Regions from separate parts of the Aneurinibacillus sp. XH2 genome, predicted to be linked through region 1. Evidence: riboswitches for the same ligand, from Rfam matches in the RefSeq annotation. Region 1 holds a riboswitch; each other region holds the start of a gene.
The links. Region 1 has a riboswitch for cyclic di-GMP ahead of ACH33_RS08040 (hypothetical protein). Riboswitches for the same ligand answer to the same signal wherever they lie in the genome.
Positions count from the first base shown of each region.

Region 2: linked by a shared signal. The riboswitch ahead of ACH33_RS18765 (transposase) and the one ahead of ACH33_RS08040 (hypothetical protein) in region 1 are both predicted to bind cyclic di-GMP.
Region 3: linked by a shared signal. The riboswitch ahead of ACH33_RS16730 (methyl-accepting chemotaxis protein) and the one ahead of ACH33_RS08040 (hypothetical protein) in region 1 are both predicted to bind cyclic di-GMP.
Region 4: linked by a shared signal. The riboswitch ahead of ACH33_RS09880 (pyridoxal phosphate-dependent decarboxylase family protein) and the one ahead of ACH33_RS08040 (hypothetical protein) in region 1 are both predicted to bind cyclic di-GMP.

Region 1 is NZ_CP014140.1:1,613,694-1,621,765, forward strand. It holds gene ACH33_RS18650 (AzlD domain-containing protein) at 120-431, opposite strand; gene ACH33_RS08010 (AzlC family ABC transporter permease) at 421-1,155, opposite strand; partial or broken gene ACH33_RS20065 (IS110 family transposase) at 2,131-2,267, opposite strand; gene ACH33_RS08025 (hypothetical protein) at 2,590-2,823, shown strand; gene ACH33_RS08030 (sensor histidine kinase) at 3,000-4,181, opposite strand; gene ACH33_RS08035 (beta-ketoacyl synthase N-terminal-like domain-containing protein) at 4,213-5,409, opposite strand; cyclic di-GMP riboswitch class I at 5,811-5,895, shown strand; gene ACH33_RS08040 (hypothetical protein) at 5,904-6,218, shown strand; gene ACH33_RS08045 (glycosyltransferase family 2 protein) at 6,477-7,823, opposite strand; gene ACH33_RS20070 (hypothetical protein) at 7,911-8,072, opposite strand, start outside.
Region 2 is NZ_CP014140.1:2,332,480-2,340,551, reverse strand. It holds gene ACH33_RS11530 (Uma2 family endonuclease) at 1-44, opposite strand, end outside; gene ACH33_RS11525 (copper amine oxidase N-terminal domain-containing protein) at 282-1,319, shown strand; gene ACH33_RS11520 (DUF4855 domain-containing protein) at 1,862-3,580, shown strand; gene ACH33_RS11515 (S-layer homology domain-containing protein) at 3,605-4,669, opposite strand; cyclic di-GMP riboswitch class I at 5,022-5,114, shown strand; gene ACH33_RS18765 (transposase) at 5,222-5,389, shown strand; gene ACH33_RS11510 (hypothetical protein) at 5,616-5,828, shown strand; gene ACH33_RS11505 (acyltransferase family protein) at 5,920-6,975, opposite strand; gene ACH33_RS19390 (hypothetical protein) at 7,141-7,317, shown strand; gene glmS (glutamine--fructose-6-phosphate transaminase (isomerizing)) at 7,908-8,072, shown strand, end outside.
Region 3 is NZ_CP014140.1:3,373,164-3,381,235, reverse strand. It holds gene ACH33_RS16750 (hypothetical protein) at 1-297, opposite strand, end outside; gene ACH33_RS16745 (DUF7674 family protein) at 614-982, opposite strand; gene ACH33_RS16740 (hypothetical protein) at 999-2,063, opposite strand; gene ACH33_RS16735 (DUF3986 family protein) at 2,883-3,161, shown strand; cyclic di-GMP riboswitch class I at 3,843-3,930, shown strand; gene ACH33_RS16730 (methyl-accepting chemotaxis protein) at 4,255-6,021, shown strand; gene ACH33_RS16725 (YitT family protein) at 6,886-7,728, opposite strand; gene ACH33_RS16720 (Hsp20/alpha crystallin family protein) at 8,042-8,072, shown strand, end outside.
Region 4 is NZ_CP014140.1:1,990,915-1,998,986, forward strand. It holds gene ACH33_RS09875 (methyl-accepting chemotaxis protein) at 1-259, opposite strand, end outside; gene ACH33_RS09880 (pyridoxal phosphate-dependent decarboxylase family protein) at 252-1,907, opposite strand; cyclic di-GMP riboswitch class I at 2,083-2,166, opposite strand; gene pdxR (MocR-like pyridoxine biosynthesis transcription factor PdxR) at 2,572-4,059, shown strand; gene pdxT (pyridoxal 5'-phosphate synthase glutaminase subunit PdxT) at 4,118-4,714, opposite strand; gene pdxS (pyridoxal 5'-phosphate synthase lyase subunit PdxS) at 4,718-5,602, opposite strand; gene ACH33_RS09900 (acyl-CoA thioesterase) at 6,002-6,514, shown strand; gene ACH33_RS09905 (DNA topoisomerase III) at 6,615-8,072, opposite strand, start outside.

The sequences.
Region 1 (8,072 bases):
ACTTTTCATATTTTTACTTCCCTTATGGGAGAAGTTCACTTCCTTTCTTTTGCTCTTCGGCACCTCCCCTTTCGAATATGATTATTATTTAAAATATTAAGGAGATAACATGAATAGTGTTATATTATTCTCCACAAAACAAGACAGCCCACTCCTACTAACAAAGATAGTACAATTTGTTTTTTCCATAATCCTATCCATAAAGCAAAGGCTCCAGCTACCATATACTCAGGATTCCATATGTTTGCAGGTGTATGAAAGAGAATTGGCGGAATTGTTAATGAACTAAAAACCCCGACAGGAACCATTCTAAGCCCACGTTGAACCCAAGAAGGCATTTCTACACGAGAACTTAAGACAAGCATTGGAAATCTTGTTAGATAGGTTATTACTGCCATTAGTAAGATGTATAATATTAGCTTATCGTTCATCAAAAATAACCCCCATTATTACAGCACTAAAAGTTCCCAAAATAACCGATAATGTCACTCCATTTAAGTGATACCCCAAACATGCAAGAGAAGAGGCAACAAGTGCTGTCTTTACATAAAATGTTGATTTTAAATTGATTGCCAGAAATCCAATAAAAGTTGCAATATAAGCAAAATCAAGTCCATATTTTTGAGGTTCTGAAATCAATGTACCAAAAGCAGCCCCAATTAATGTGCTGAGGGTCCAAATCATTAAATCAACCACTCCAGCTCCACAATAAAAAGGAAGACTTGTTTTCTTTCCTTGTGATAGATAGGTTGATTTAAGAGCATAGGTTTCATCATTTAACATCCATGCTGCACCCATCAGTTTCCAGATGGGAATATCTCGAAAGTGGGGTCCTAAAGATAATCCATACAATATTTGCCGTGCGTTTAACAACATAGTAGATATAAGAATAGGAAATCCTGCTACACCTTGGGAAATAAAGCCCAAAGTGGCAAATTGTGATGATGCCGCATTAACTAAAAATGAAAACAACACGGCTTCTGTTACGCTGAATCCTGCTTGCCTCGCAAGAAGACCAAACACTAATCCATCGATAGTACCGGCTAACGCGACGGGTAGGATTTGCTTCGCCCCCAATAGAAATTGCTTTTTTTTATCAGGTGCGTCCATAATTTGGTCACTTATTTGCTTTGAATTATTTCTTAACAATTCCATGTAGTTTCCCTCCTTTTTGGTATATAAATAATAAATAATAATTCATGCAAAATTCGTTCCAGAAATATTCATAATACAAAGTAAATTTAGAGTATAAAAATGCGGTTAAATATTACCAAATATATTGAAATGCAAAAAATTAAGCGTGTTGACGCAAAAAAATTTGCTATAATTTGATAAAAACAGAGTAGATGCAAAAAATTTTGCTGTGAATTAATAAAAATAAGACTTTGTTATCGTTTGTCGTTTATTTTATAACCAAATAAAAACAGCCATCTTATATTAAGGTGACTGTCAGGTTGCCAAGACTTTTTCGACAACCTGTGACTTACACAGTAAGTCTTATATTTGGAGGTAACCATATGCCCCTCATTGAAATGAGAGGCATTCTGCGACTAAATCGTAAACTAAAGCAACGAATAAATTTCTCCGGCTGCTTATTTTAGTTCAAAGGTATATATGTCGGCAATATTAGTACTTATTTTATCAAATAAAGGGGAGGAATAATCATAATAACTTGCAATACCCGCTACTATAAGCAATACTACTATAAATATAATGAAGAACATAGCGAACAATGTATCTTTGGAAAAAATAATTTTCTTTAGATGATGAAATTTTTTTCTCGCTTTATATTGTCTTAAATAAATGACATTGGATGTAGAAGCCATTTTTACTCCCTCACTTTTTATCTAAATACCAAGTTTGTGTTAATATGTTTTACATTTATTATCATGTTTATGGGGCTCTTTTGACAAAGGTGGTCCATCTCCATGAAAGCGGCAATCATATCCATTGAAAACTAATGAAAACGTACATCATGCTATTTATTCTTACTATTTTGTCGTTTTTCACTGTTTTTCATTACTATTGACCTACATGACTTTTTATCAGGACGTTAAGCCAGAGCCTAGTGTGCCGAATATGGACTTTAGCAATGATATGCACCTTGACTGGAATGCGTTGAATCTTGCAAGAGATGTGGTCTCGTATTTTGACAGCTTCCCGTAGTTCGGCATAAACACCGGTCGGAAAATGGGTGCGGAGTACCGTCCAGCTTTTATGAGATGTGCGATTACACGTGCATTCTTCGGATCGTTCTGCGTTGGCGAATATTTCATTCATTACAGGAATGCTCCTTTTATATGAAAGATACTTTTTATAGATAAAAAAGCAGAAGCGATTCATCTCCCACCTATAGAGAAAAGGAATTTTTCGCTACTTTATGTTAAATCACACTATACCAGGAAAAGTATTTACTACACAATATTTTCCTGATATATATATAAGTAACCATTAAAAAAATAGGTGCTGCCTATTTTTTTTTAGTTGTTGCTTAAAAAGGAACGAAAAGAAAAATGTTTGAAAACATCACTTCAACAACGAACGAAGTAGAAGAGTAAGAATTTATACTTAAGATGGGGGGAAGGCTTGTTGGATCTAAAAGAGTTGATTCGTTTTCTTAATAAATTAGAGGAAAATCATATATTCTATAAGTTAGGTAAAGTGAGGAATGAAGCAATTATGGTTGAGGTAGCCGTTCCAGGTCAACGGTGGGAAATAGAGTTTATGGAAGATGGTACAGTAGAAGTTGAAAAATTCATTAGTAATGGAGAGATTTATGATAGTAAAGAGTTAAAGTTTCTGTTTGAAAATTTCAGTGATTAATTTGGATAAAAAGAATAAATTTTAATTCTATTCCATAAGCATCCTATTCCAATTTGGAACAGGATGCTTTTGTTATATTTGGTTAAAAAATATATACAAGTTAAAGTTATGTAAATTAATGTTGCTTATAAATAGGTGAAAAGAATTATGTGTTAGTTGAAGATATTAATAAGGATCTACATGACATGGGGAACTAAGGGCAAACGAATCTCGACAGTTGTTCCCTCTTTTTCTTTTGACTGTATCAGAATACTTCCTCGCATTTCCTCAACTAACCTTTTACATATGGACAAACCTAATCCCGTTCCGTCTTCTTTCGTTGTAAAAAAGGGCTCAAAAATTTTATTTATGTGATTTTCCGGAATCCCTATTCCATTATCGACAAAAGTTAAAATCGCTTCTTTGCTGTCTATCGAAGGATACAAATTGATGAGTAAGAGTCCTCCAGGATGTAGCGCAGAGATACTGTTTTTGATAATGTTAAGCATGATTTGTTCGATATATGAAGAGATTCCATAGGTGAAAAGAGTAGTTGATGGCAGAGATAAATGAAGAGTAACGTTCTTTTCTAATGCAAAGCATGCAGCTAACGCATGAATTTTTTGGAAAATTTGATTGATATTTACTTTTTCCCAGCTTCTTTTTCTACTGTCTCCTTTACGCGCTAACAAAAGGAAATCATACACCAGGTTTTCGATTTTTGTAATTTCGTTAATGCAAATATCGATGTAATTCAAAAAATTATTTGTATTTGCTGTTTTATTAAGGACCATTCGTTTCATCAGTTGTTGAAAACCTTTAATACTGCAAAGCGGATTTCTGATTTCATGAGCCATGCCCGCTGCCATTTGCCCCATAATTGATAGTTTTTGATTATGCAAATAATGGATTTGTTTATCTTTTGCAGAAAGGAAGCCGTTGACACAACTGTTAAATCTCGCATTTAGAATTTCAAAAAGCCTAGAGATCAGAAAAGAGCGTTCTTCTGGCTTGGAGAGATGAACATTAATTAAAGAACAAACATAATCAAAAGAATGTATTCGAATACTATGTGTTAGCTGGAGGAATGTTTCTCGATTCATTTCTTTTACTTCTCCAAAATAAAGCCCTACTTCATAGCCTGTTTTCTCCAGCTGTTGTAGCGCTTCTATATATTCCTCATTCTCTTTAAATAATATTCTCGCCACAGTAGTATATATTGAATATAAAGAAGTTCTATAGGCTTCAAGGTCTTCAATAACTTTATGGAAGTTTTCTGTTTTTTGTAGCATATTTTGAATATGCGCTTCGATCATGTTTGGAACTTTTTCGATAATTAAATACAACAATTTTTCTTTATCCTTATGTGTTTCAATCATTCGTTTTCCTTCCTCAGTAAGTATGAATTTTTTAAAATGGGTATTTAGAGATGAAAATAGCAGCATTATTTCCACCGTATCCATGAGAAGTAACAACAAAACTGTCAACTTCCGTTTGAATGGTATCATATACAATAGACAGTTCCGGATAATCCTCTCGAACCGCATTCACTGTACTAGGAATGAAATTCCGTTCCATTCCAATAAGAGAAGAAATCATTTGTGCTCCTGCACTTGCTCCAAACGTATGACCGGTTATACTTTTTATAGAAGTAATGGGAACATCTTTACCAAACAACTGCATATGGTTGATAGCTTCAATCCTATCGTTTTCTTTCATTCCAAGTGCCTGGCTATTGACATATGTAGGCTTTCTATGTTTAGTTACCTTTTCTAAATCACGAAGCAAATGTTTCCCTTCGCTGTCTGAAAAAAATATTCCTTTTCCATCGTTTGATGTACTGACCTCGTCAATGACACCTAAAATCTTTGTTCCCCTTTTCAGAGCGCTCGATTCTCTTTCAAGCACTAATACGCTTGCTCCTTCAGCGATGACAAATCCTCCGCTCTTTTTTGAAAATGGAACGCCCATCATATGTAGCTCTTTGTCTTGTGATAAACATCTTATTTTTCCGAAGGCATATATCACTGTTTTAGAAATAGGCGCATCGGCCCCCCCTACGATGCAGATGTCTAACTCGCCAGAACGCAAATACATAATGGCATCCTGGATGGCATCAATGCTTGCTGCGCATCCTGTGGCTACGGTTCTCGTAACTCCATTTACCCCTAGAAACTCTGCTATTGAAGAAGCTAAGCTATGATAATGGACGATCCCACATCCACTGACAGGCATATCTTTCAGATTATTCTGTTGGGCAAGAACGACAATCTCATCGTATCCTAGGGTTCCCCCTAAAGCCGTTCCGAGGAAAATTCCTGTTTTATATTGATCTAAATGGATATTTCCTGTCATTTGTAGCGCTTCCTTTGCGGCTGACATAGCCAGAAGACTGATCCTAGGGTATCTTCTATACTTTTTATTCTGTATTTCTGCTAATCTATCATGTACAACCCCGAATGCGATATTTTTTCCTTCCGTTCCTTCTCCTATGTAAAGGTCTAGAGCGCTTTTTCCCGTTAAAAGAGTATCGGCAAAGTGATTTACATTATATCCACCTGGAACTTTGATTCCATATCCTGTGATAACGACTTTCTCCCCTTTCACATATTATTCCTCCTTTGGAATTTAAATAAAATATACATAAATTTTATCTAAGAAAATAAGATCAGTAAACGATAATTTGGAACCCCATTTATCACTCACCATTTGTCCCCTTGAGTACATATTTGCATAGGATGGTCTATGTTTATAAATGTTACGAAGTAGACATAAAACTATTTTGAGTTAACCGCTCAATGCTTTAGGGGGTATATGGTGCTGTTATATCTTTGATTAAATTAATCCGGGGATAAATGGCCTGATTTTTGATTGGATGGGCGCTGTTTTGAAATAGGGGGAGTATGATGATAGTATCAGAAGATAAACGAAGGGGCCGTGTCAGATAGGTGCAATTTTTGCATGTCTTTATACCTATTATCGCTTTGTTTTTAGTGATAATATATTCCTGCTGAAAAAGGTAAACTTATTGAAAGATAAGGACGCAAAACTATAGGGGCTTCTATCTTTAAGATATGCCAGCCAGTTGCCAGGAGGAATATATGAGAAGAAAAATGTATCGAGTTGTTGATGCGATAGTGGATTTTTATAAACTTCTAGAGAAACACCATGATGAGTCACAGCATTATTATATCTTTACTAGTTTTTTTAAAGGTCTGCTTAGAGAGAAAGCGATTGGGGAAACATTACCAATAATAGAACTAATCACTATTCTTAAACATGAAAAACCAACCATATTTTTTACGATGAAAAAACAGAAGGAACATTGGTTAGATATCATTAGTAGTGTTGAATTGGATATTGAAGAAGCAAAAGAGAGAATTAAGCGTATGATAGACGAAAATAGTTTGAGATAAAATGTTAGAATGCCTACCATTGGAATTAGATTTCTCTGTAGTGTCATGTTAAAACATTGTCGGGGTATTTAGAGGAAGAGTGCAGCAAAAATAATAATGCCCCGCTGCCCATTTGGGTGGCGAGGCTTTGCTCTATAACCATCGGTATCAGCTACAGCTATCTTTTTTCTACATGATTCATTTTTTCCCGTCACATAAAGACGGTTATCATCTAGAGCGAAACTTTCAGTCCTGGGTGCTTTTGTAGAAATGCAGCTGCTATTTCCATATCCTTTGTAGTTTGAACACTTCTTGTATATATCCATATGTTGAAACGGGTGACATAATCATTTGATAAAAAAGAACAAATAAAAGAAAACCGAGAAAGTTTTTACGAACTTTTAAATGTAAGGAGGTAAAAACATATTTTTTTTGAAAGAAATAAAGGAAACTATAGCTTATTAAAGTGAGAGGTAAAACGAGTAATGTCATAGGTCCAACAATCCAATAGTAACCGAACCATGCAAGAACAAGGCCAGGAATCCAAAAGAATGTGTATGCAAAGTCCAAATAAGGCATAATCAAATTAATAAAGGTTAAGTATTTTGTATATAGCTGGGGTTGTTCCCAGGGTTTAATTTCCTTTAGCCCTTCAATCATTCCTCTAGCCCAACGAGAGCGTTGACGAACAAAGTGTTTCAAACTGGTAGGTACTTCTGTAAAAGCTACTGCTAATGGTTCAAAATAAATTTTCCCCCCTTTTTGTAAAAGTCTCCATGTTAAGACAATGTCCTCACCGATTGCATTAGGCCATCCCCCGATTTCTTTGAGGCATGAAGTTTTGTATATGCTATAGGCTCCTTGTGCAACAAGTGTTCCCTGATATAAACCCTGAAGCCGTTTAATAGAAGCAATTCCTAAAAAATAATCCCATTCCTGTATCTTTGTCCATATATTATCTCGACTATTTTTAACAAGAATAGAGCCTGCCACTGCACATATCTCTTCTGAACTACTTTTTATTCTGGCTACGATATAACGAATAGCGGATGGATGCAATAATGTATCTGCATCTAGTGTAATTACATATGGAGTCGTAACATATTGTAGTCCTTTGTTTAAAGCATGAAACTTTCCAGGATGCTCTTCGTGAAAAATTGCAATATCCAAGTCTAGTTCCTGTTTTGCTTTTAGTATTTCGGAAACAGTATTATCAGTTGAACCGTTATCAATAATCATCGTAGTTATTTTACCTTTATAATCTTGCTTTGAAAGATATCTTAATGTATTAAATATTTTTTCTTCTTCATTATAAGCAGCTATTAGAACGGTTACAGAATCGGTGGAAAACTCATTCTTGAACGGCGGCTGTCGATCAAAGACTAAGCTTGCAACAAGAAAAGCATTCATATATCCTGGAATATATGAAATTCCTATAATAATGAGCAGAGCGAAAGGAAAAGAAATAATACTTGATAAATCCTTTAACCAAGGCATGGAAATATAAATGGAAAAGCACATCCACAAAAAAGCGATAAAATGACTTAGCCAAAATTTTGTACTTACAGGAATGTAAATTTTTTTTATTGTTTTAGTATTTGTATTAGAATGAATGTCTGGATGCATAGTACCTCTTGTAGGAAAACTTTATTTTTTATCTAATGAACTTGTTGAATCATTCTCAATCAGAAAAAACAAAAATTCGCCATTTTCTTATATGATGTAAGTACGATCAAACAACCATAAGAAAGGCGAACATACATAATCATACCACTTTATATTGAAAAAGAAAACCCACTCCTTATCTTTCATAACTTGTGGCTCAGCAGAACCGCTAAGGAAGATGGGGCGGCCTACAGCACCGAGATATACAGC
Region 2 (8,072 bases), 720 kb from region 1:
AGCTTTTCCGGATTGCATACAATGGTCATGTCAGGTTGCACCACATTTCAATTTTCAATGAGCCATCTGTATAAGGTAAGTATAGCAAATGTCGGACGAGAATCCTGTCCTTGTTCGAAGCCGATTCATCCCCCACTTTTCCTACGTTTACAAGAGGGGGTCTTCTTGGCTGATAGGATAAAAGTGTTATTACGATATGAAATTGCATACTTAAATGGGGAGGCTACCGTTTATATAATTGAAACAATCTACATCTATAGAGAAAACAGGAGGATAAGATAATGAAACGAACACTCGGACTATGCCTGACCGGTTGTTTATTGTTAGGAGGAGCAGGGGCTGCATTTGCACAAGCGGAAAATCCACATGCAATATCGAATATGAACATCGCTCAAGATTATTCTGGAAATGGACTAAAATACATGATGATTGTAAATGGTCAACCATTACAGGATCGCTCTATTTATACTTCTGGGGACGAACTTATGATACCGTTGCGTCCTGTCGCGGAAGCATTGGGATATAAAGTGACGTGGAATAATGAAAGTCAAAAAATTGAATTATCTAAAGCACATGGTTGGTTCTTCTTAAAAATTGGAGAAGATCAATACAACTTTGCAAAGATGCTGATAAAGCTTGGAAAAGCACCTGAATTAAAAAATGGAAAAACATACGTACCGTTACGTTTTGTAGAAGAAGTTTTAAAACTAAATGTAGTGATAGATGAAACAGGCAATATTACCATTTCAGAATCCGGAGAAATAGCAAATCATATACAAGAAACAGCCGGAATTGTAACAGAAGTAAACGATGGTAACCATGGTAATACCTTGCTTTATGTTATGGGAAAAGCAAATACGAAAAATGGGTATAACTCGATTGCATTACATGTCGATGAAAAAACCGAAATTATTGACGGTTTAACTTCGAAGATATTGAAACCAGAGGATATAAAAGCAAATGCGAAAGTCCAGGCATTTTATGACTCAAGATTAACCAAGAGTCTTCCACCTCAAGGGCATGCCAAGCGTATTGTTGTATTAAATCAGACAGGAAAGGTTTCTGGTACAATTAAGGAAGTACGGCCAAGTAAAGATAGCATTCAGGTACATATAGACGGAGAGTCAGATCAAAACATTGCAAATGATGTTGTATTGAATATCACTTCTGAAACGAATGTGGTATCTAAAGACGGAAAAGTACTATCTCCTGATCAATTGAAAACGGGAAATGAAGTGATCGCTTATTATGGTCCTGTCATGACTCTTAGTCTCCCACCAATGGGTAAGGCTGATACTATCATCATGAACATGAACTAGAATTCTCTCTTTAAAATTAAGGAAGCATATGAAGAATTCTTGTCTGTTATGATAAGAACATACTCGACAGCTTGAGATGGTCAAGAACAGTTTTCAAAGAAAAAATGAGGGTGTCCTAAAAGTGATGGGGCCCCCTTTTGTGTTGCTATATATATGCATATACGAAACAATAAGTAATCTATCTATAATATTGTATTATTTTTGTACTCAAATAACCTTTTGAGAAAGTTGCGTTAATAGGAATATATGTTATTCAATTTCAAAGGCGGTATTTCGAGCGTTAAGTGTTAAATTATGCGGGTCTACTTTGCTAGCATGAATAATAGAAGGACCAATCGGGCAATATCCGTCTTGTCTTTATAGATCCGTCCTCTGACAACAAAAGCGGAAAAGCGATCGTAGGCTTCTGAATCCCCAGATGTTTTGCGAGCGCTGTTTTTACCGGCGCGGTGCGGGAAAAATCATTTCTTTACATATGAAGCGGATACAAGTACAAGAAGAAATATTGTGGAAAAGTGTGGATAAAATGGAGAAGCAGAGGTATGATAAAAAGGGCAAAAGATTATACAGACAAGGGGAGAAAAAGAAAAATGGTTGTCCGAATACGAAGTACAATTCTGGCAGGAGTGACCTGTATGTTGCTCGCTTGGCTCGCTTTCGCGACGCAAATTCAGGCTGCTGACGCATCCGGGCCGTCCGGTGAACTGTACTTTCTGGAACCGACTCCGTATTATAACGCGCCGCAGGATGTGCAGGCAGCTGGACAAATCCCGCAGCATGAAATGCCGGAGCCGGTTCTTGAACAACAGGGGCAATGGTTCAAAATTCACTATGAGAAACGAGATGTATGGGTAAAGCAATCCGACAAGCTGTATGTCCGAGTTCTTCCGGTAAAAACAGGAGAGGATCAGACCCCTAACCGCAAATATATGTTCCTTCATCATCCGCTATCCGTTTATCAGCAGCCGGATGCCCGTTCCAAGCGGCTTATGTATATTCATCCACAGCGGATTCAGGTGCTTAAGCAAAACGGAGGCTGGTACCAAATCCGCACGGATGCGGGGCCAGGCTGGCTATATGCATCGGCAGATTATGTGACCGAAGTCATCGGTGTACGCAAGATCAACGTCACCTCTCCCGTACAATTGTACCCGTATCCAGATACATTCTGGAAGCCGATAGGCACATTGGACAACGTGCCTTATGAAACAATTGCGTATGCGAACGCGGGTCGCTGGTACAAAATTGAACAAAACGGCCGTTTTGTGTGGTTGCATGCCAAGGATGGGCAGGTTCAGCCTGCCAAAGCCTCATATCCTGCCCGCAAAACGGAGGCGAACGGATATGTTGGCAACACGATTTTTATGACCGAAGCCAAACATACAAAAGTCGGTGATTTATTTAAGCGCATGGTGGTCGAATGGCACGGAAAACCGCACTGGCTCTTTGACACGTTTATTATTCGTCCAGTCGGCAAGGAACAGCGTGGCTATAGCTTTGAAACGTTCGATACGACGAAAGGGAATCCATCTGAGACGCTTACTAAGTATGTAGAAGAAATTTTCGCGCCTGGCAAAGAGGTAGATTTGCTGGAGAAGGCAACGTTGAAAGCGCGTGCTTATATGGAAGATTCTACATACCGTACAAATGTTATCATCGGTTTGCCGAACCCGATAGGAACGGTGCATCCGGTGCAGCGCACCGCGCTGGTGGAAGGGTATATGGATCGGATCATTGCTCAGTGGAACGCAAAAAATCCACAAGCGCTGCGGCTTGTGGGCTTTTATTGGACGAATGAAATCGTTCCTGATTCAGACCGTGAGTTTGTGAAAGAAATCGGCACAATCGTGCGCAAGAAGGGATATAAATTTTATTGGGCGCCATATTTCCAGGCAGCAGGTGCCGAACAATGGAGAACGCTCGGATTTGACTTCGCCTGGATGCAGCCGAACCATTACTTCAGCAAAGACAATTTCACAGGCATGGATATGCTAGGAGAGACAAATACGATTGCTCGGCAAACAGGAGCCGGTACGATGCTGGAGTGGAACTGGAAGCTGCTTGAGGATCCGAAATACGTGCGAGCATTAAACGAGTATCTTGACCTAGGTCGCCTTGTGGGTGCGGAACACCCAAGCGTGTTTGTATACGATGGGGAAGGAGCGATCGATGCCTTTTTCCATGATGGGAATTCACAAAAACTTGGCTATGTGAAAGAAAAGCTACTTGCCTACCTTTTATCACCGTCACAAGAAGAATAAAAAGAAAGAGGGCGATGGGCCCTCTTATTTTTTTACGTGTTTTTGGATCACAATGTTGTTGATTTCAATTGTTTGTGAAGCTGTGTCATAGTACATATCCCCGACAATCGTACCTTGATCTTTGGCCATAAGCATAACGCTCCAATCGGCGCTTGCTGGAAATTCCAGATAAGCAGGTACGTTTGACCGGGCATTTCCGGCAATTTCTCCGCTGTACCATTTGTCTGAAGCAACATGATAAATAAGCGTTTGATGTTCCGAAAGGGAAGGCAGGTAGATGCGCAATGTCCCGTCATGCGTCACTTCTATTTTTTGAAACGTTTCATATAAACGTTTTGCCCAGAAATTGATCGCATTGTAATCTCGAATTTGGCCCCGCTTGGGAAGGATAGCATTTTGTGCTTTGTGCAAGTTTGCGACTACTGTTTCAGGGCTGCTGCTAATGAAACGGGTGACAGCAGGATTGTAAGACGGTTGTTCCGGCATTTTTTGCATGGTGGATGCGATGCCAGTGTCGTGGGCCATTTTTAGAAATTGAACCGCTTCCACTCGGCTGACTTTTTGGGAACTTCCGTATCCTGCGATGGTTGATTCACCATCCATGCCTTTCGTAATGCCGTGCTCATACATGTAAGCGATAGCGCCTTCGTCATCGTAATGGTGGCCGCCGGCAGCGGAGAAAAGGCGCGCAACTTGGATACGTGTCAGCGCGTCAGCGCGTTTGGCCGGATCGTTTATGCCTGCTGCCGGAAGATTATATTCACGCGCGAGCGCGTATACTTCCTCTGTTGTTCCTGTTCCCAGCTTGTCCCGCGTGTCAGGGAATAGGCGCATCATCATCGTAAGAAACTCAGCTTCTGTAATCACTTCGCCGGGATTAAAGGTTTCGGTCTGCTTTTCATTCAGTATTCCGGCCTGTGCCGCCCAGGGAAGGGTTCCATTTTTCCAGGCCCAATGGTCGCGCGGCACGTCGGTAAATATACCAGATGCGTCCAGCGCGTAGGCCGGAGGCGCGGAAGCAGCCATGATACCAGCTGCGAGAATAAGTGCGGTGGTTTTTAGCTTTATCTTGTTTGTTTGCGTTGTCATCTTCTCTTCTCCCTTTCTATGTACTAAATATGTTGCATTCATATATTAGGCTCTTCATATATTCCAATGTTTGTTTCAACCTTATTTTCCTCCACTTTCTATATATTTTACCTTATATTTGGCCCTACACCAAAACATGTTTTGCAAAGAGCAATTATGTCATATGTGTGGATGAAAAAAAATATGAGAGAAAATATTCATTTCCTCTCCTTGCAATTCTATCTTTTTTATGCATACTTTGGACTATAAGGCCTATAATATTAATTTTTTTTAACATTATAGCTATGATAATCGACAAATACTGATAAATTTGTTATAGTAATAAATGACTGTAAAGTTATATAAATGCATGCTTCGATAATGGCAAACCCACTGAAAAGTGGGGACGCAAAGCCACGGGCCTACCGTTTATGCTGGCATAAACCATGGCAGCCGGGTTGCCGAAAAGCTGGGGTTATAAATAAATGAATAGGCATATAACCACGGCTGTTTCGCGCACGAAAGAGCCCTTTTTTATTTTCTTTTCAAAAAAACACAAAAAGGAGACGAAAGATGAAACGACAATATTCTATCCAATTCAAACATCAAGTAGTGAAAGAGGCTTTAGAGGTAGAAAGTTTAAGTATAGTCGCGCGTAGACATCGCTTAAACTCCCGCATCATTTATCGCTGGGTTCGCGAATTTAAGGAAGGAAAATATTCACTGGCGCAAAATAAATAGCGGATAAACACGCACGTTGTCTTTTGGCTTTTTGAAAAAATGGACTCCAATGGTATTATCTGAATTTTTAGTTCTATTCATTATTTTTTGCTTATATGATAAAAAGTTCTCTCAAGGGGGAGAACTTTTTATTTTCTGTTGTTTAAAGTATTAAAATACTACGTATTAATAAAAACACGGATGGTTCTTATGTGATTCGGGTACAGTAAAAACGGAGGTGATAGCCGTGGCCATTGGACTTACGAACAAGCAAATCGCGGAACGGCTTTCCGCCGCTTTTACGATCGAAGAAATGAAAGAAGCTGTGCAGGCATTAATGGTGGAGAACAATCGTCTCATTGAACGGCAGTTGCACACAATGTTTCAGGAATATTTAACAGAAAACCATTACGAAATAGACGATGGGATAGAAGACGGGATGCAAATTAGATTTCATTAAAAACGGCGAATGCCCTGCTTTGGGTGTAGAATGTACGACAAAACAAATCCTCCTGCAATTTTCCAGGAGGATTTGTTTTGTGGCGCATCGTCTATCCATCAAGTTTCCTCGCACCAATTGCATTTGTGGCTTTTTTTTGTTTTTGGCTTGTCAGCCAGCTGAAACCGCGGTTTACCAATTGGGCACAAATCGCCGACACAGCGAATGTAACTGCATAGATGCTCAGCATATACAGCGCGGATATAGCTTTGTGATGAAAAATCCATTCAATGGTAAAGTTCGTTTCCATAAACTTGTTAGCGTATATAATAAATGCTGGATGTAGTAAATAGATATAGAATGTTAAACCTTTCTGAAAGCGCAGGTGCAACGCATCCACAATATAATGCAATATCGCCGCGCTGGAGACGAGCAGCGCAAATGTTGCTAAGACAAATATTAGATGGTTAGCTGTATATAGTTTAGATGACATAACGAAAAAGTACATAGTAAATCCGGATAGAACCAATAATCCAATAAGAACAATTTTATGCTTTTCCATAAACATAAACATCGGTTTACGATACCAGTACAGTAAGTGTCCTAAATACAATGTAAAAATCCAAGTCGGTAAAAAATGACGTATACCTAGACCAAACCAGCCATGTGCAATTATATGAATATACATATATTGTATGACAAAGAAAAGGGTGATAACCAACAGAATGTTTTTCTTCATAATTAAGCGGCGGAAAAGATAAGCGAATACATAATACTGGCAAAGCATAAAAATAAAGTACAGGTGCCCTGCGGTTTGACCGGTCAAAACATCCTGCCAGTCTTTTTCGTTTGTCGGTATGCCCTTTTTCATAATAATAAAGTACAGCACACTGGCAAACAGAAAAGGAAAATAGATGTATTTTAGCTTTCCTTTAAAAAAGCGTGTGCCTGAAAATTTTTTTCCATCCAGACTGTGTGCAGTAAAAAAACCAGTAATAATTGCTAAAATCACTGTCCCGTAACGGCTAATCTGGTTCAAAGTTGTCTCCCAGAATGTCCACTCAATGTAATCGTCGACATCCGCAGTGTAATGACCGGCAAGTACAAGAAATGAAGAAAGCAGTTGCATCAAAAACAGTGAAGAGAAAAGTCTTTTATCTGAATACATAAAAATTCCTCCGGATTTTAAGTGCTCTACGCTTATCTATGCTCAGATTATACAAACATTTTATGTTAAGTCAATAAAAAATTCATAAAAGATGGAAAATTATACAATTATACAATGAGAATAATGGCAGGAGGAAAGGACAAGCTATAGAAGGAGGTGGCTATTATGTCCAAAAGAGTGAAATACAATATAACGTTGGATCATAAGCGACAACAAAGCAATCAAGCGACGCCTGGAAAACAGGATAGCGAATTTGCTAGCTATACCGATACTCAGGCGGTACGTCTCGATAAACGGCAGCCAGGCGGTGAGTCGCAAAGCAAATATCCGCGCCATGAATAAAAATGTAAGCTTCAGCTTTATCGGAGCTTTTTGCTGAAAAAGTCATTTTTTGTCGTTAAAAAGGTGGCAAGATCATAGTTTGATCATAATTTTGTAACTCATCTTTAATATGTAGTTTTTACAATATAGATGCATACTTCTTTTGAGAAAGCTATATATTTTGGTTGATATATTGACATTTGTATTGTGGGTTATCCCCTTGGCTTTTCCTTCGAACCGTAAAAGAATACGTATGTATCAATTCTAATGTATATGGCCATATACGGTAGCTGCTTAAGTCATAAATCAAAGGAGGTCGCTGCTGTATGGATTACAATGTTATCGTCATGAGCGGAATGGTGTTTTTGATCGTATGTTTATTGCTTGGAGCGGTTCCCGCCCTATTTTTCTATTTACGAAAAAAGAATGTGAATATATAGGCTTTGACTCCAAAAAATGCGCCTGTTCTTTTCACTTCGGGCGCTTTTTTCGTTCACACATCCTTAGTTTTTATGTGAGAATTCTTGACATAAGTAGTTTCATTCGCTAGATTCAGTGTTTTGAATCCGGTATAATGGAAAGACGAGGCACAAAGGAAAGGATGGAAACGTATGAGTGGCATTGTGGGTTTTTTGGGAAACCGGAGTGCTGTGCCGATTTTGCTGGATTGCTTGGATACGCTCGATTATCGAGGATATGATTCAGCAGGTATTGCGATTTCCAACCAGCAGCATGTCGAGATTCGGAAAACGGTGGGCCGGGTTAAAGATTTGCGC
Region 3 (8,072 bases), 1.8 Mb from region 1:
TAATCCAGAGGCTTCACGTTGTAATTCTTCCAGACGGCGAATGGCTTCCAGCCTTGGGTGTCCGTCCTTTTTGTCGGCCAATTGGTCAAAGAATTCAGCCTGTTCGAGTAGCTGTTTTACTTCCTTCGCTACTTGCGGGTCGATACTGCCAGAGCGTCTTAACTCGTCCGCCTGTTTCCTCAGTTCCTGTGCTTTCTGGCAGAATCCCCTTACTTCCTCTACGATTGCCTCGTACTCTGCTTGTGCCTGAGCAATTAAGCCAACCTTTTCTTCTACTGCTTGTACACGTTTTGCCATCGTTTTTCTTCCCCTTTCGTTTTTTAGAATGAAAAAAGGCTCACTCCCCCTCACATTGCAAGTTGGAATAAGCCTTCTAAGTTTATTAGGCGTGTTTGTCAAGTGTGTAAGTGTATGGTTTGTTGGTTGTATTGTACGACCCTGCTTCAATGAAGTAAACCTGATAATATGTATTTTCTTCTACACGAAATCAACCATTACTTTGTCCTTTCCATTATCGTTCTAGCCATCCTGTACTTGCATGGAGTTTGCGTATGAAAAAAGCCTCGGGGTAAAAATGCCCCCAAGGCTAATAAAGTATTCTCCCTTTCTCCAGTTAGGACCTACCAAGTCCTCGTTCAATCTCATAGCTCATTTGTAAAGTCCGTTTACCCATATATTTCTTTGCTTTTTCCAACAGTGTCTTATCGTCACCGATATATTCTAACACTGTACATCCTAAAACCTCTTGAACCATGATATCTTCACAAGCAGCCATTCTTTCGAAGAAGTCAAATATTTTGACTAACAGCTCTTCTTCTCCCTGTTTACTTAATAAAGATCTGACAAAAGGATTTAAGACATCTCCAAAAATATTATGTGGACCAGGTTGTTCTTCTCCCCACCACTCCATTTCTTTTTCATAATCAGGCTTTATCTCAGGAACCGCCTTTAATAGTTCGTCGATTAAACAATCATAGTTCAAGATTTATCACATCCATTTATTTTATTTGCAGAGCGTCTTTGAGATCATCTAATAACTTCTGTGCTGTTGCTAGGTCGTTAGGGTTCAAATTCTCTTTCTTAATTATATTTTCTAGATTTCGAACTCGCTCAATACCTTTTTGAATATGAGACTTTCCACCTACAAGTTGACCTGTTGAGAGTTCATGTCGAATTGCATCCGCTAATCCACCATCCCCAATGGTTGCTCCTGGACGATACATTTGATCAATAGCATTTTTTAATTTTTGATTTGAAACCGCGTTTAACAGGGTATCGCGTGTTGAAAGTTTTCCCGTCCCCTTAGTTGCATTCCCAGTGGATTGTTTCGGCTTCGGCGGTTGTAATGGCTGTTTCGCTTTATCCAATCTTTTTGTAATTTTAACCGTTTTATTGATGTTTTTGACAACCTTAAGTCTTCCTAAAAACAAATTTTCTAATGCTCCGCCTGCGGCTTTCACATCATCCATCGTCCATTTATTGTCTGTTAATGCGTCAAAATTCTCTTTTCCAACTAATTCCCTGGTTAAGGGTTTATAATTTGAAAGCGTAGCAAGCTCTTTGGCTCCGTGAGAAAAAGCAGGTTTGAACTCTCTTCCAAACTTCTTTAATCCAACTACCAGATCATCCATCATACTACGCTTTGGTGGAGGTGATGGGGAGACTGATTTTGGTTTTTGAATGGATTTTGGCTTCTGCAACTTTTTAATAGCGGAATTTTGTTTCTTTATCACCTCAGCCTTCATGATCTTCTTTAATTTGTAAATCTGTTCAATGGGCAATAGGTTGGTTGCGAGTTTTCTAGCGGAAGTGCATACCTTACCTAAGGTCTGAAAGGACTGAGTGAACCCTTTCCACAATTGTTTTGTAGCTTTTTCATAAGCTTTTATTTCTTTTAATTGCCTTCTTCCAGCCTTTGTTCTTTTTAATTTTTCCTCCTGCTTTTTCCTTCTCTTTTGATATTCTTTTTCCGCTCTGTTGAGTGATTTTTGAAAACTTTTTGAGTTCACAACACTTTTTCCGAGCCTATACATATCATATATATTTTTTAACGATCCAAACACTTCGTCTTCACTCTTTCTTTTTTTGAGTCGGACGTAAAGGAAATAAGTTACATATAATGCATGCATCGCCCAATATATACATATATTAACAATTTAAAATATTTTCCACCTAATTCATAGACCTATTTTTACAAATTATAGGATTATGCATAATTGATTATATTTACCCTTTACCATTCAGCGATTATAAGTTTTGCAACACCATCTAAGTTTTTAAAGCATGAATTTTTAGGGACGAGTTAAGAGTCTATATAACCATGGAAAGTGGTATAAGTATGGGATTTAAAATAGCATCAAAAGTATTGAGTTTTGTTTTATGTTTTAGTTTATTGTTAGGAACAGTTTCGCCTGCTATGGCTATGAAATCAGGATGAGTCTATAACTGTTACTAACAAGGAGATTAAGTCATTTGAAGAAGAATTTACATTTCTGGTTGAGGACCCAGTTTTTCAGCAATTAGAGAGAGAATTAGAAGATAAACAAAAAGATAACAATGAGGTTCGAGCCGCAGTTGCTCCAGTAGTAGCAAACGCTTTAAGAGTATTATTAGAAAAAGTAGGTAAATAAGCGGCTGAACAAGCATAGAACGTTGCTAAGCCCTATGTTCAAAAAGCTTTAGATGCTGCTAATGAATATACTATAGATGGTCCAGGAGGTGGTGGGAGGATTATACAGGTAAGAGTTAAAAAAACCGGTCAACCAATATTTAGACTAGATTATTATCCAATAAAGGCCGGGGGACCTTATGTTTTACATTATCATGTAGCACCAGATATGAAGGAACATCATGTGATATTTTAGGAGAGGCGAGTGGTAATATTGTCTGATCAATATGACCATAATATCCATTTACATATTGGATATCAAGATGAAAATTATGACATAGAAGTTATAGCTTTTAAAAAGAAAGATGCAGATATTTGGGATGTTTATATAAATTTTGAAGAAAATAGTATATTGGTGAATAAAAGTTTAACTAATTCTCCTAAAATTGATCCTTTTGGTTACTATGCTTTTTCTATCATTCAAAAGGATATAAGCTACGAAGAGGGGAGTATAAAATTAAAAGAGTGGCTGTTAAAAAACCAAATTATTTGAATTTTGTAGATATGTATCCTTGTAAATAGGGGTCCCGGCAGAAAAATACAGGAAATATATGACAATGCAATTTGTGGAATTAAAAAATTGATTTTTCCTACATTAAGGAATCATCGGTTTTTTATTGGAGAATAATTTTACACTTTTGGTTCCATCTGATACGTTTCTAAAAGAAGAAGGAACAATTAGAATTCCCCTTTACATGTTACTATAGCAGTAAGCTGATCAGCCTACTGCTTTTTATTTTTAAAAATAAATTTGTTTCATTTTTACTTTTAACATAACACGCGATTCATCCCCCACCTACGCCGGAGGCGTGAAGGAAGGGGACTTCTTGCGTGTTATGTTAAATAGCTTTAAAATCAAGGATTTTCGCAGGCTCATAAACTACGTTTCACCCGCATTTCATCTGTTCTCTAAATTTGAAATTTACGGGTATTGCTTGGAATGCAGATAGTAGCAAACGTCAAACTCCTTGATTTTTCAAGGGCTTTCTTTTTTTTATAGTTGACCAAACGTTTAGAAAATAGTGTTTTGCCCCCCCTTTTTTTTAAATTTTATTTTATTAATAAAACAATATGAATAATTAGATATAATTTATGTTATTACAGTATTGAAGTAATGGAACTTTATGACTATAATATAAGAGATATAAGTGCTAATTAACTGCAAAACTTAATTTAACGATAAAGGCAAACTTATCGAAAGATAAGGACGCAAAGCCACGGGTCTAAGGTTCAATGTGAATGATGACAGCCGGGTTACCGAAATCTTTTTAAAAAGTTTGATGAATTTAAAAAAAGGCTATTCCGCATTCGGTAATCTTAGGGAGCGGTATGGCCTTTTCTGTTTTTTACATAAGTAGCGATAAGCCTAGCTTTCGTATCGTATTTATGTAGTTTGTTTATCAATATAGAGTCATAATGAAAGGGAGTGAGATTTAGCATTCAGTACATAGTAATTAGTGAAGGAATAGACAGATATACGTTCAGTTTGGTAGCTAGGAAACATCAATTAAATAGTAAGACAATATATCGCTCGATACGCAAATATAAGGAAGGTAAAACAGTCTTTATAAAAGGAGGATATTACTATGATAAAAAGGAAAATTATTTTTAGTATAAGATGGAAATTAATAATAGCAGTAACCATTTCAATCATGATTTCAAGCTCTCTGGTAGGTGTTGTTACTTATTACTCTGCAAAAAGCGAACTTGAGAAAGCAGGTATTGAGCATTTACATCAAATTGTTGATGGTGCAATCACGATAATTCAGGTAATGGATGAAGAAGTTAAAAATGGCCATCTTACATTGGAAGAAGCCCAAAACAGAGCAAAGGATTATATCAACGGTCCGTTGTTAGAAGATAAGAAAAAGCGGGATTTAAGTAAATCGCATTTTATCTATAAAAAAGAAGGCTATATGTGGGCTTATGATGACAATTACATTGCAGTTATGCACCCGCTAGGATATGAAGGACAAAATCAAAAGGATTTCAAGCTTGAAGATGGTTCTTATTTGATACAAGATCTTGTGAAAGCTGGTAAAAATAGCGATCCTAACGAACGGTTATTAACCTATACGTGGAAAAATCAAGACGAGGCTAAAGAACGACCACAAATGAGTTATGTAGAGTATTACAAACCTTGGGGATGGACACTTGGTATTGCTGTATATCCAGAAGAATTTTATGGCTCTCTTCCTCTTATAAAAGGGGTTATAGCCGGAGGTATTGCTTTATTTTCACTAATTTGTATGGGTGTATTTATATGGTTATTTAATAAAAAAATCAAACTTATTTTGTATGTTAGTAGTATAGCGAAAAAGATAAGTGAAGGAGACTTAACGGTAAAGACGATTGATACAAAGTCTCAAGACGAGATAGGAGAACTTGCTAATGCGATTAATGAAATGGTAACAGGCCTAAAAGGCATTATCAAAAAAGTAAATGACGCCAGTATGCATGTTATTGCTTTATCGGAACAACTAATAAAAAATATGGAACAAACAGATGAAGCCAGCAAGCAAATTGCTATCACTGTTGAGGGGCTGAACCAAGGAGCAGAAGCCTCTTCTCAAACAGCGGAAGAGGTGGCAAGTACGATGGAGGAAACAGCCATAGGAATTGAACGTATTGCTGATTCATCCTCTAGAGTGGCGGAAACATCTGAAAGCTCGGTGAAAGAAGTGGAAAATGGAAATGAAGCGCTATCCAAGGCAATTCAACAGATGCAATCTATTAGCAAATCAGTTGATGATACGACTTCGTTGGTTAAAAAACTAGAGGACCATTCTAAGGAAATTGAGAGAATTACAGATGTAATTACGGAGATTACAGAACAAACAAATTTATTATCCTTAAATGCGGCTATTGAGGCAGCGCGTGCTGGAGAACATGGAAAAGGTTTTGCGGTTGTAGCAGATGAAGTAAGGAAACTTGCTGAACAATCGAAAAAATCGGCAGAGGGGATTACTGGGTTTATTAAGCAAATGCAGGAGCATACTCGTAAAGTTATATCTGGTATGCAGAAAGAAGCGGAGGAAGTTGAGTCTGGAATGGCGGTTATCAATGAGGCGGGCAAATCTTTAGAGAGTATTAGAATAGCCTTCCAACATGTGAACAATCAAATCCAGGAAGTGTCAGCAGCTTCCCAGCAATTATCTGCAGGAGCAGAACAGGTAACGGCTTCTATACAGGAAATGGCTGGGGTAGCCAAAGAAGTAGCCGTTGGTTCAGAAAATATCGCATCAGCTATTGAAAAACAATCCTCTCTAATAGATGAATTGTCAAGTTTCACTATTACTCTTAGAAATCTTGCGCAGGAATTGCAATTGTCTGTAGATAAATTCAAATTATAATTGAATTTTACAGTTTCTTTTAGAATTCAAGCAAGCTGCCAAACGAAATGTCAGAATGAAGAGAAAACAGGTAAGTAAATGGCTCAGATGATCCCATACCAGCATCCCCGCCAAATTATTAAATGTTTGGCGGGGATTTTTGGATCGTTCAATAATTATTCACAAAAGCATTATTAATACTATGTTAATATGAAAATGATTATCTAGTATAAGGAGAATGTGAACATGGGATATATAGTTTTACTTGCTGTTTGTCTTGTTTCTGGAGTGGCGGTTTTATTTGGAGCGTCTAAGTCACTAAAAAATGAATAGCAAACACAAACCATGAAACCCGGCGTGCTCGGACTTTTTGTTTGCTATCACTAACCGTGAACCTCAACATATTTCAATAATTATTCATAAAAGTCTCATAAAGATATCGAAATTTTGAATTAAAATAAATAGGAGATTGATTTGATTAAGGAGGAACGATCCATGAATACGGAAACTTTCGATGGCATATTCTTGATAGTTTTTACTGTTTTGATGGTGGCTACATTTGTTATAACATGGTTAGGATATAAAATGATAAAAAGTAAAGAGTAGAAATGGAGCATACTCTTTTTTTTTGGCTGTAGTTGATATTTCGATGTCGATTTTATGGTGAGAGGATAGATAAATGATATTATGTTTCTTCTTACCATCCTATACCGGGATTTTGAGCCAAGCGATTTTTATCCCCTCAATGAATGAAGGGGCGTTTAGTCACATGAATTCGTAAATATGAAAGGGGTTGGCCCATTATTTTTAGGACAGCCCCTTTTTTAATGGTTAGTAACTTTTCAACCTTCGAATAACAAAATTAGAAATGATAAGAGGAGTGGATTAGCGCTTGAATCCTTCGCCCAATACTTCTATAGAATTGGATATAATAACGAACGCAGAAGGATCGGCGTTTTTAACTAGCTGCTTTAATTTTGACAGTTCGCTTTGTTCAAGTACGCATAGTAAAACCGGACGTTTTTCATTCGTGTAGCCGCCTATGCCGGTTATTTTCGTAACCCCTCTATCGATTTCATTTAAAATTACGTGACGAATTTCTTCATCTTTATCCGAGATAATGATGGCCATTTTTGTATAGCTTAAGCCTAATTGTACAATATCAATGATCTTTCCGGTTAAATAGATGCTGATTAAAGCGTAAAGCGCCTGCTCAAAGCTAAACACGAAAGCAGATGTAACAACAATCAGACCATCAATAATCACCATGCAAATTCCCAGTGATAGATTGGTGAATTTGTGAATAATATGGCCGACAAGCGCCGTTCCGCCAGTGGAGCCTTTTCCGCGAAATACGATGCCAAGCCCTAAGCCCACACCCAATCCGCCAAACAGCGCTCCTAAAAGCGGATCGGTGGTCGCTGGTTTTATTCCTTCCGTCAAATAAACGACAAAAGGTAAAAACGTTGTTCCCACAAGGGTTTTTAAACTGAATTCTTTTCCGAGCAAAAGGGTTCCTAAGAAGAATAAGGGAAGATTGAATGCCCATTGAACATAAGATGGCTTCCAGCCAAATAATCCGTAAAAAATGGTGCTAAGGCCGCTAATTCCGCCGGCGGCAATTTCATTTGGCAATAAAAACAGAGTAAAAGCTAAAGCAACAATCGTTGAACCAATGAGTATTTCTACGTATTCCAATCCCAAAATTACTTTAGGATTCAAGGACATGATTCTACGATAGAGTGTTGTAGCCATGGTTGTTTCCACGCTCCTAACCCCTATTGATGCAGGAAAATACGTTTGAAAGTATAACACTATTCTCAAGAAAATGTAAACAGCAGCCAGGTGCTGCTTCACCTTATTAAAATTATGCTGGACTCGCAGGAAATGATGTATGCAGATTTTTGATCGATAAAGTTTCCTGCTCCACATAAATACAAATATGTTTTAATGTGGAGCCAATGAATCATCAAATGCATAAAAAATAATGGAGGGGGAAAATATATTTTTGTATAAAAATAAGCGATAGGAGGCAACGAGCATGGCCCTAATTCCTTACGAGCCATTTCGTC
Region 4 (8,072 bases), 380 kb from region 1:
CATTTAAGAAAGCCAGCAGGCTAGCATAGGCCGAGTCTGAGCCTGCGTCCGAACGAGTAGCCAGCGTCTTGTCCAAATTCCGCTCAAGTTCCCGGATATTGGTTTGCAGCGTGTTCTCGAACTGGGGCAAAACGTATTGATTAACAATCCACATGGAAAGCTCATAAGAAACAAAGCTGAAGATGATAGATAATACGAGAATGCAACCTGCAAAATAGGCGGTAATTTTTTTACCGAGGGAGCTTTTTGTTTTAAACATAGGTCTTTTCCCTCGCATTTCGCATTGTGTCTACGCATGCCACACGTTTCGCCAAAAATTCAACAATTTCGTCCAACGTTTCTACCGTTGTATAAGGAGAAATCGAAAAAAACTTAGCAGCGTAAACAGGTACACGTTCTGAAACATCGGATGCATCGACTAAGCATTGCCTTGTTGTATCGCCGAAAAACACGTGCTCACGGTGTTTGCCTAATTCTTCAAATATTGGGTAGTTCCATTCGTTGTTCTGTTTAATCTGCTTGCCTGTAAGTTTCCCTGCTCTTTCTTTGTGCCACTCCGCCTGTTCTGGATAAAACCGGAAAGTCGTAATCGGTCCAGGATTATTCTCATTTGTAACAGCCACATTCGAAAAACGGGCCAATAGCCTGTCGCGGAACGCCATATTCACCCGCACATAATTGGCAAGGATTTGGCGGTAGCCATCCACGCCGAACGCCAACAGTGCCGCGTATATCGCGATCGAACTGGCCATACGCGAGCATTCCAGCGTGTAGCTTGTGTGATAACTGCCATAGCCCCGGTTGCCCACATATGGTGTTTCGAACTCATGCAAATCAAGCAGCCCAATATCTTTTCCGTTTTTCACAAGGAACAGGCTCGTAAGATACGGCGTTTGTCCGAGCTTTTGAAAATCGAAGCAGAGACTGTCAGCCAGATGTAAATGCTGCATTTTTTCGCGGATTTGCAGTAAGTTCTCGCACAAAGGCTGTTCGAGTTGAAGCGGATTGCGCGCAAAATCGTAGTCGTTAAACAGGCAATAGAATCCGCCTAGCGCCGAATCGGCGTGGATATGCGCCGGATGGAGCCCGTATCGATTCGTAATTGCATCGGCTGTTTCTTTAATCGCTTTTATATCGTCAATTCCGAATGAATCCGTGGCCCCTGTCGTGGCGACGATGTATATGGGGATACCTCCCTGCTGAATAACACGTTCCATTTTTTCGCGCAAATCATCTGTATTCATAGCGTGCGTTAGCGGATCGGCTTTGACCGTAATCAAATGGTTACTGCCGATGCCGGTCGCCTCCATGGATTTAAAAAGGCTATAATGCGCGTTTTCTGAAGCAAAGCAGTACAAATTGCCAGGCACGCCCTTTTCTTTAGCATCCGGGAATTGCTTGGCGATAGCGAGGCGCAGCCCTGAGAATACGGCTCCTTGCCCGCCCCATGTCGTGTATCCCCATGATTTTGTAGCGTCATAACCCGCCAGTTTGGACATCATGGCGATGACTTTTACTTCTGCCTCCGCGCCAGCCGGTCCGTATACATCCCATAAATTGTTGCCATTTAACAATGTAGTAAGTAAAGAGCCCAGAATACCTGGAATACTTGCCATAGGCAATACATTACTTACGAAATTTCTTGTATGATACGGATGTCCTTTGGCTAACCCGAGAAGTTCTTCAACGACTTTATCCAATGCTATTCCGCGCTCTGGAACCTGCGCGCAGTCTATAATATCCTTGTAAAACTCTCCTGTCCTCTCCTGCATCGATCCTAGTGTTGCGCGTTGTGGGTCTTTCAGGCGATCAAGCCCCTCCACAATGTTTTGCATGAATTGAAGTAGCACCTGCCGACGTTCTTTGTTTCCATCTTCGCTTGGAAACAAAGCTTGTATGTCTTTCATCTTCATGTTTATCCCCCATTCCCTTTGCTTGATTTTCTTATTTTTTTAATACTAAAAGAAAAAGGCCATCCATATTCTTTGGAATAGCCTGTGCCAATATGCAGTACACCCGATTTGTAAACCTTTGACAAGATGATAGAATGCTTTTACGAACGACACTTATGTGCGCTACAATTTTGGCAACCGGCTGTCATAGTTTTGCAACCTTAGACCCTTGGCTTTACGTCTCTACCTTTCGATAGATTTGCCTTTTTCAGATTAGAATAGGTTGGTTCTACCAGGATTATTTTACTAATATAACTTTATAAATCAACCATCTTTCCTGTTTTTGTATTATTAAAAATATTAAACCGTATCTTGTGAATATGAAGAGAAGCTCATAAAAGTACTAGTTATTTCGGGAGATTTCCTAAGTTCATCGCGGCTTATCAAAACGGAGAACAGAAAAAATAAAAAAGATAACATCCATACATTTTTTATTCATAACCTTTTATTATTTACTCACATAACAATAAAGCCATTCCGTGGATGGGAATGGCTGCTTTGATTACGATGGAAAGGCTATAAATATTGAACGAAGGAGCACTTTCTATAAAACTGATGATTATGTTATGCTTATATAACAGTATATCTTTATATAACACTTAATAAGGAGTTATCCGTTATGCAAATAAAAGTGAACCGGCAGCTTCCTGTTCCGTTGGCCAAGCAAATTTATCAAGCGATTGTGGACCGTATCCAGTCGGAGTTGTTGGAAGAAGGCACACGTCTCCCTTCTGTCCGTGCGCTGGCTAAACAGATTCATGTAAGTTTCATGACAGTCGTTCAAGCGTATGATGCGCTTGAAGAAGATGGATATATTATACGTATTCAAGGAAAAGGCACATTTGTACGGACAAAAGCGGCGGATACAACGCCGAAAAAAGAGCTGCCAAAAAAAGAGTCGCCGTTTGATTGGCAACTGTCGGTTCCCGACTATTTGCCACGAGCGCAGTTTTCACGCTATCACCAGGTATCGGCCCGCTATGAATTTTTTTCTTCTACGATTGACCCTGGGCTTTTGCCAAACCGGTACTTGGAAAAAGAAATTCAGCGCATTCTTGCTGAGGAGCCGAGAATTCTTTCCACGTACAGCGACGTTCAGGGTGACTTGCCGCTGCGTCAAGAACTAACTGTTTATTTACGGGATAAGCAAATTCAAGTAACACCGGAAGAAATTTTAATTACGAATGGAACACAACAGGGCATTGATCTCGTGGCTCGGACGTTTGTCGGCCCAGGGGATATCGTCATTACCGAGGCGCCTACCTACCCTGCGGCGATTGATGTATTCCGCTGGCGCGGGGCTACCATTCTTCCCGTGCCTGTAGATAAGGATGGAATGCGAGTAGATATGCTGGCGGCGCTATGTGAGAAATACAAGCCAAAGCTTATTTATACGATGCCAACCTTTCATAATCCAACCGGAACGGTGATGAGTATCGAGCGACGACGCCAGTTGCTTGACATTGCCTATGAGACACAGAGCATCATCCTAGAGGATGATCCGTGGAGCGAAATTTATTATGAGAATAAGCCCCCGTCTTCGCTAAAAAGCATGGACCCGCTCGGCCATGTGATTTATTTGAAAGGCCTTAGTAAAATACTCGCTCCCGGTTGCCGGATTGGCGTGCTGGTCGCTTCTGGCACAATTTTTCATAGATTGGTCGCAGCTAAAGGCAATATGGATCTTGGCAGCCCGCTATTGACGCAAAAAGCGGTGCTCCCGCTGCTTTATTCGGAACGGATGCGCAACCATGTTAAAAAATTGCGCATTGCTCTGCAACTTCGCCGCGATATGATGATTGAATTGCTGGCGAAGCATATGCCGGAAGGGATTAGCTGGCTTACACCCAGAGGCGGAGTAAATTTATGGCTTTCGCTTCCTCCGCATGTGGATACGGAAGACTTTCTTATGTATGCCAGCAACTATCAGCTTACATTTCTCCCCGGAGCGGCCTGCTATCCGATTGAGTCGAAACACCATTTCCTAAGACTCAGTTTTTCGTTTATGAATGAACCATTGCTTGCAGAGGGCGTTAAAGAATTGTGCCGGGCGACTGGGGCGTTTATTGAGGCGACGGTCACTTACAGAAAAACGCCTGTTGTATAAAAACGGCAAGCGCCCGCCGCTTCCAGCGTTTTCGCTTGCCGTCTTAAGCAATTTTAATTTATTGGGCAACGGCCGCTTCCTGTGTCCGGTACTCCCTGACCATTTCTAAGAAATAAGCGTGCATACGTTTGTCATCTGTAAGTTCGGGATGAAAAGAAGCACAGAGCAAATGCCCTTGGCGGGCGGCGACGATTTCGTCTTTATATCGCGCCAAGATGTCGACTTCTTCCCCTACTTCGCGGATAAGCGGAGCACGGATAAACACAGCGCGGAAATCTTCGGCAATACCTGCCACCGGAAGATCGGTTTCAAAACTTTCGCGCTGGCGTCCGAACGCGTTGCGTGCCACTTTTATATCCATCAGTCCAAGGTGTGTCCAGTCCTGCCCTTCAATTTCTCCGGCGAGAATAATCATTCCGGCGCATGTGCCGAACAAAGGCTTTTTCTGTGCAGAAAATTCTTTAAGCGCTACGTCAAATCCGTACTTTTTCATCAATTTGCCAATGGCTGTGCTTTCGCCGCCCGGAATGACCAAGCCGTCCAGTTCTGCTAGTTGTTCTACTCTTTTGACGGCGATCGCTTCCGCACCCGCCTGCTCAAGCAGGCGAATGTGTTCAGCGACCGCTCCCTGCAACGCCAGTACTCCGATCTTCATCGCTTACCAGCCCCGTACAGCCATCCGCTCGTTTTCAAGCAGGGACGCTACATCAATCCCTTTCATTGGGTTGCCCAAACCTTTGGACAGATGGCCGATTAATTCGTAATCTTCGTAGTGTGTTGTCGCCTCGACGATCGCGCGCGCAAATTTTTCCGGATTTTCGGATTTAAAGATACCGGAACCTACGAATACTCCATCGGAACCAAGATGCATCATAAGGGCCGCATCCGCCGGCGTGGATACGCCACCTGCAGCAAAGTTTACGACCGGTAATTTGCCTGTATCATGTACTTGCTTTAACAGTTCATACGGCGCACCGAGCGCTTTTGCTTCCGCCATCAGTTCATCCTCTGACATGCTCGCTACTTTGCGAATTTGGCTCTGCATCATACGCTGGTGACGAACCGCTTCCACGATGTTGCCTGTGCCAGGCTCACCTTTTGTTCGGATCATGGATGCACCTTCGCCGATACGGCGTAGCGCTTCCCCGAGATCACGTGCTCCGCAAACGAATGGAACGGTGAATTCGCGCTTGTTAATATGGAACACTTCATCTGCCGGAGTTAACACTTCGGATTCGTCGATGTAGTCTACGCCCAACGCTTCTAGCACCTTTGCTTCCACGAAGTGACCAATGCGCGCTTTCGCCATCACCGGAATGGAAACAGCGTTCATAACTTCTTCTATGATTGTCGGATCTGCCATGCGCGCTACACCGCCTGCTGCTCGAATATCCGCCGGTACGCGTTCAAGCGCCATAACCGCAACCGCGCCAGCAGCTTCCGCGATGCGCGCCTGTTCAGCATTTACGACGTCCATAATTACGCCGCCTTTTTGCATTTCTGCCATTCCGCGTTTTACGCGTTCTGTTCCTTGTTGTGCCATACTAATTCCTCCTGCCTTTTTCTTAAAATTATAATTGTCATAATGCTTTATATAACACTTAACTTTCTATATAGAGTGTTATGTATATCTCTTTTTCACAAATTGATTGTAGCGCGCATGTGTATATAACAGTCAACCAAAGTGTATAACACTTTCCTAAAAAATTGATACTTAACCGAAAAATCGTAAAAAATAAACTTATCATGAACCTGTTTTGAAATAATAAGATCGGTATTATAATGAATGATGTAGTCGAAGCATTTATGCTTATATTTTGTATCTATATACATCTGACGTAAGCTCTTTTCATAGCTTATGGTAAAAATTAAAGCGATGGACCCTCTCATTACAGGACAAATTGTATATACATAAAACTTTTATATAAGGTGTGCAATCAATATGGAAAAGAAATATGTAAAAGATTCAAGAGTCGTAAAAACAAGCATCGTTCTTCCTCCTGACACGAATCAACATGGTACGCTGTTCGGAGGAAAATTAATGTCTTATATTGATGATGTGGCCGCACTATCGGCGACCCGTCATGCCCGCATGCCAGTCGTGACAGCGTCCACTGATTCCGTTGATTTTCTTCACCCTATTAATCCTACGGATTCTGTATGTGTGGAATCGTTTGTTATTTCCACAGGCACAAGCTCGATGGAAGTGTTTGTGAAAGTGATTTCGGAAGGATTGTATACTGGTGAACGAAAAATTGCCGCTACTGCTTTTTTGACGTTTGTGGCGTTGGACGAGAACAAAAAGCCAGTGCCTGTACCGGGCGTGATTCCCGAAACAGAAGAAGAAAAAAAATTGCATGAACGCGCGGCGCAGCGCGCGCAGATGCGCAAGATGAGACGTGAAGAAAGCAAGCGGCTCGCCGAGTTTTTGACAACGAAAAAACCCTGGGAGTAGAAAAATGAAAAACTTGCGGGTATGCCCGCAAGTTTTTCACTACCTAGATACGCTTTATCCTGAATCTTGAATCATCAACAGTCTGCCTTATTCAAAAACATTATTCTTTGCTACTCTCCAGAGCCGCCTTCAACATTTCGCCCAGATTAGCCGTTAATCCTTCACTGCTGCTATACTTCTTAAGCAATGCACGTTCCTGGCGCTTGTTCATTTGAGCCCCTTTTTTGTCTTCCAGCATCTCTATTACATTGCACGCTTTGCACTGCAAAAATTTTCCTGCCTTTCCGGTACGAATCTCCATTTTTTTGTGGCATTGCGGACAACGTTTGTTGGACAGTTGTTTTTCCGCGGAGCGGCGGTAACCGCATTCACGATCCGGGCACACCAGCATCTTGCCGCGTTTTCCTTTGATTTCCCGCAGGTTCTGGCCACATTCCGGACATTTAGAACCGGTCACGTTGTGCGGCTTGTATTCGACATCGCTTTGGGTAATTTCTTTTACAAGCGCTGCCGCCTGACGGCGAATTCCAGAGAGAAAATGTTTCGCGTCCCCTTTGCCGCGTGCAATATTTTCCAATTGACGTTCCCATTTGGCTGTCAATTCCGGCGATCTCAATTCGTTTGCGACGAGCTCAATCAACTGCAATCCTTTTTTTGTCGGAAGCAGGCGGTTTCCTTGACGCTCAATCGTATCTATATTCAGCAACTTTTCGATAATATCGGCGCGCGTCGCTGGAGTACCGAGATTGTTTTTCTCCATTCTGGCAAGCAAATCGGACTCTGTGTAACGAAGCGGCGGTTTGGTAAGGTGACTGTGAATCGCGCTGTGCTTGACAGTCACACTATCCCCTTCATGCAACGATGGAAGCATTTGTTCCGCAGGTTCATCCTCTTCTCTGTCTTCGTTGGAAGAGGACGAATCTTTTCCGTATACTTCTTTCCAGCCGGTGTCTTTGACCGTTTTTCCCGTGGCATAAAACTCTTCACCTGTCACATCAATCGTTATCTGCACGCTTTCATAGCGGTGCGGTGGATAGAACAACGCGATAAAACGACGTACAATCAAGTCATACAATTTTCGCTCATCATTCGTTAAGTCGTTTAGGCGTACCGGCTCTTCTGTCGGAATAATGGCATGGTGATCGGTAACTTTGCTGTCATCGACAATACGTTTGGTAATGCGCAGCGATTTTTGTTTCAGCAGAGGACGCACCAATTGCGCGTACGGCCCTACTTCAATACTTTCCAAACGACTTTTTAACGTCGGTACCATATCGGTTGTCAAATAGCGCGAATCCGTTCGCGGATAGGTGACCAGCTTGTGATGTTCATAGAGACGTTGCAAAACATTCGCTGTATGTTTGGCAGAAAAGCCGTATCGTTTGTTGGCGTCGCGTTGCAGTTCGGTCAAATCATATGCCAGCGGTTGCGGCTCTGTTTTTTCGCTTGTTTTAACCCGTATTACTTTACCGGTTTGTCCAGAGACTTTTTGATCGATCGCTTGTGCCGCCTCTTTTTTAAAAATGCGGCTATTTTGGTTCATGCCTGAGCGCCACAT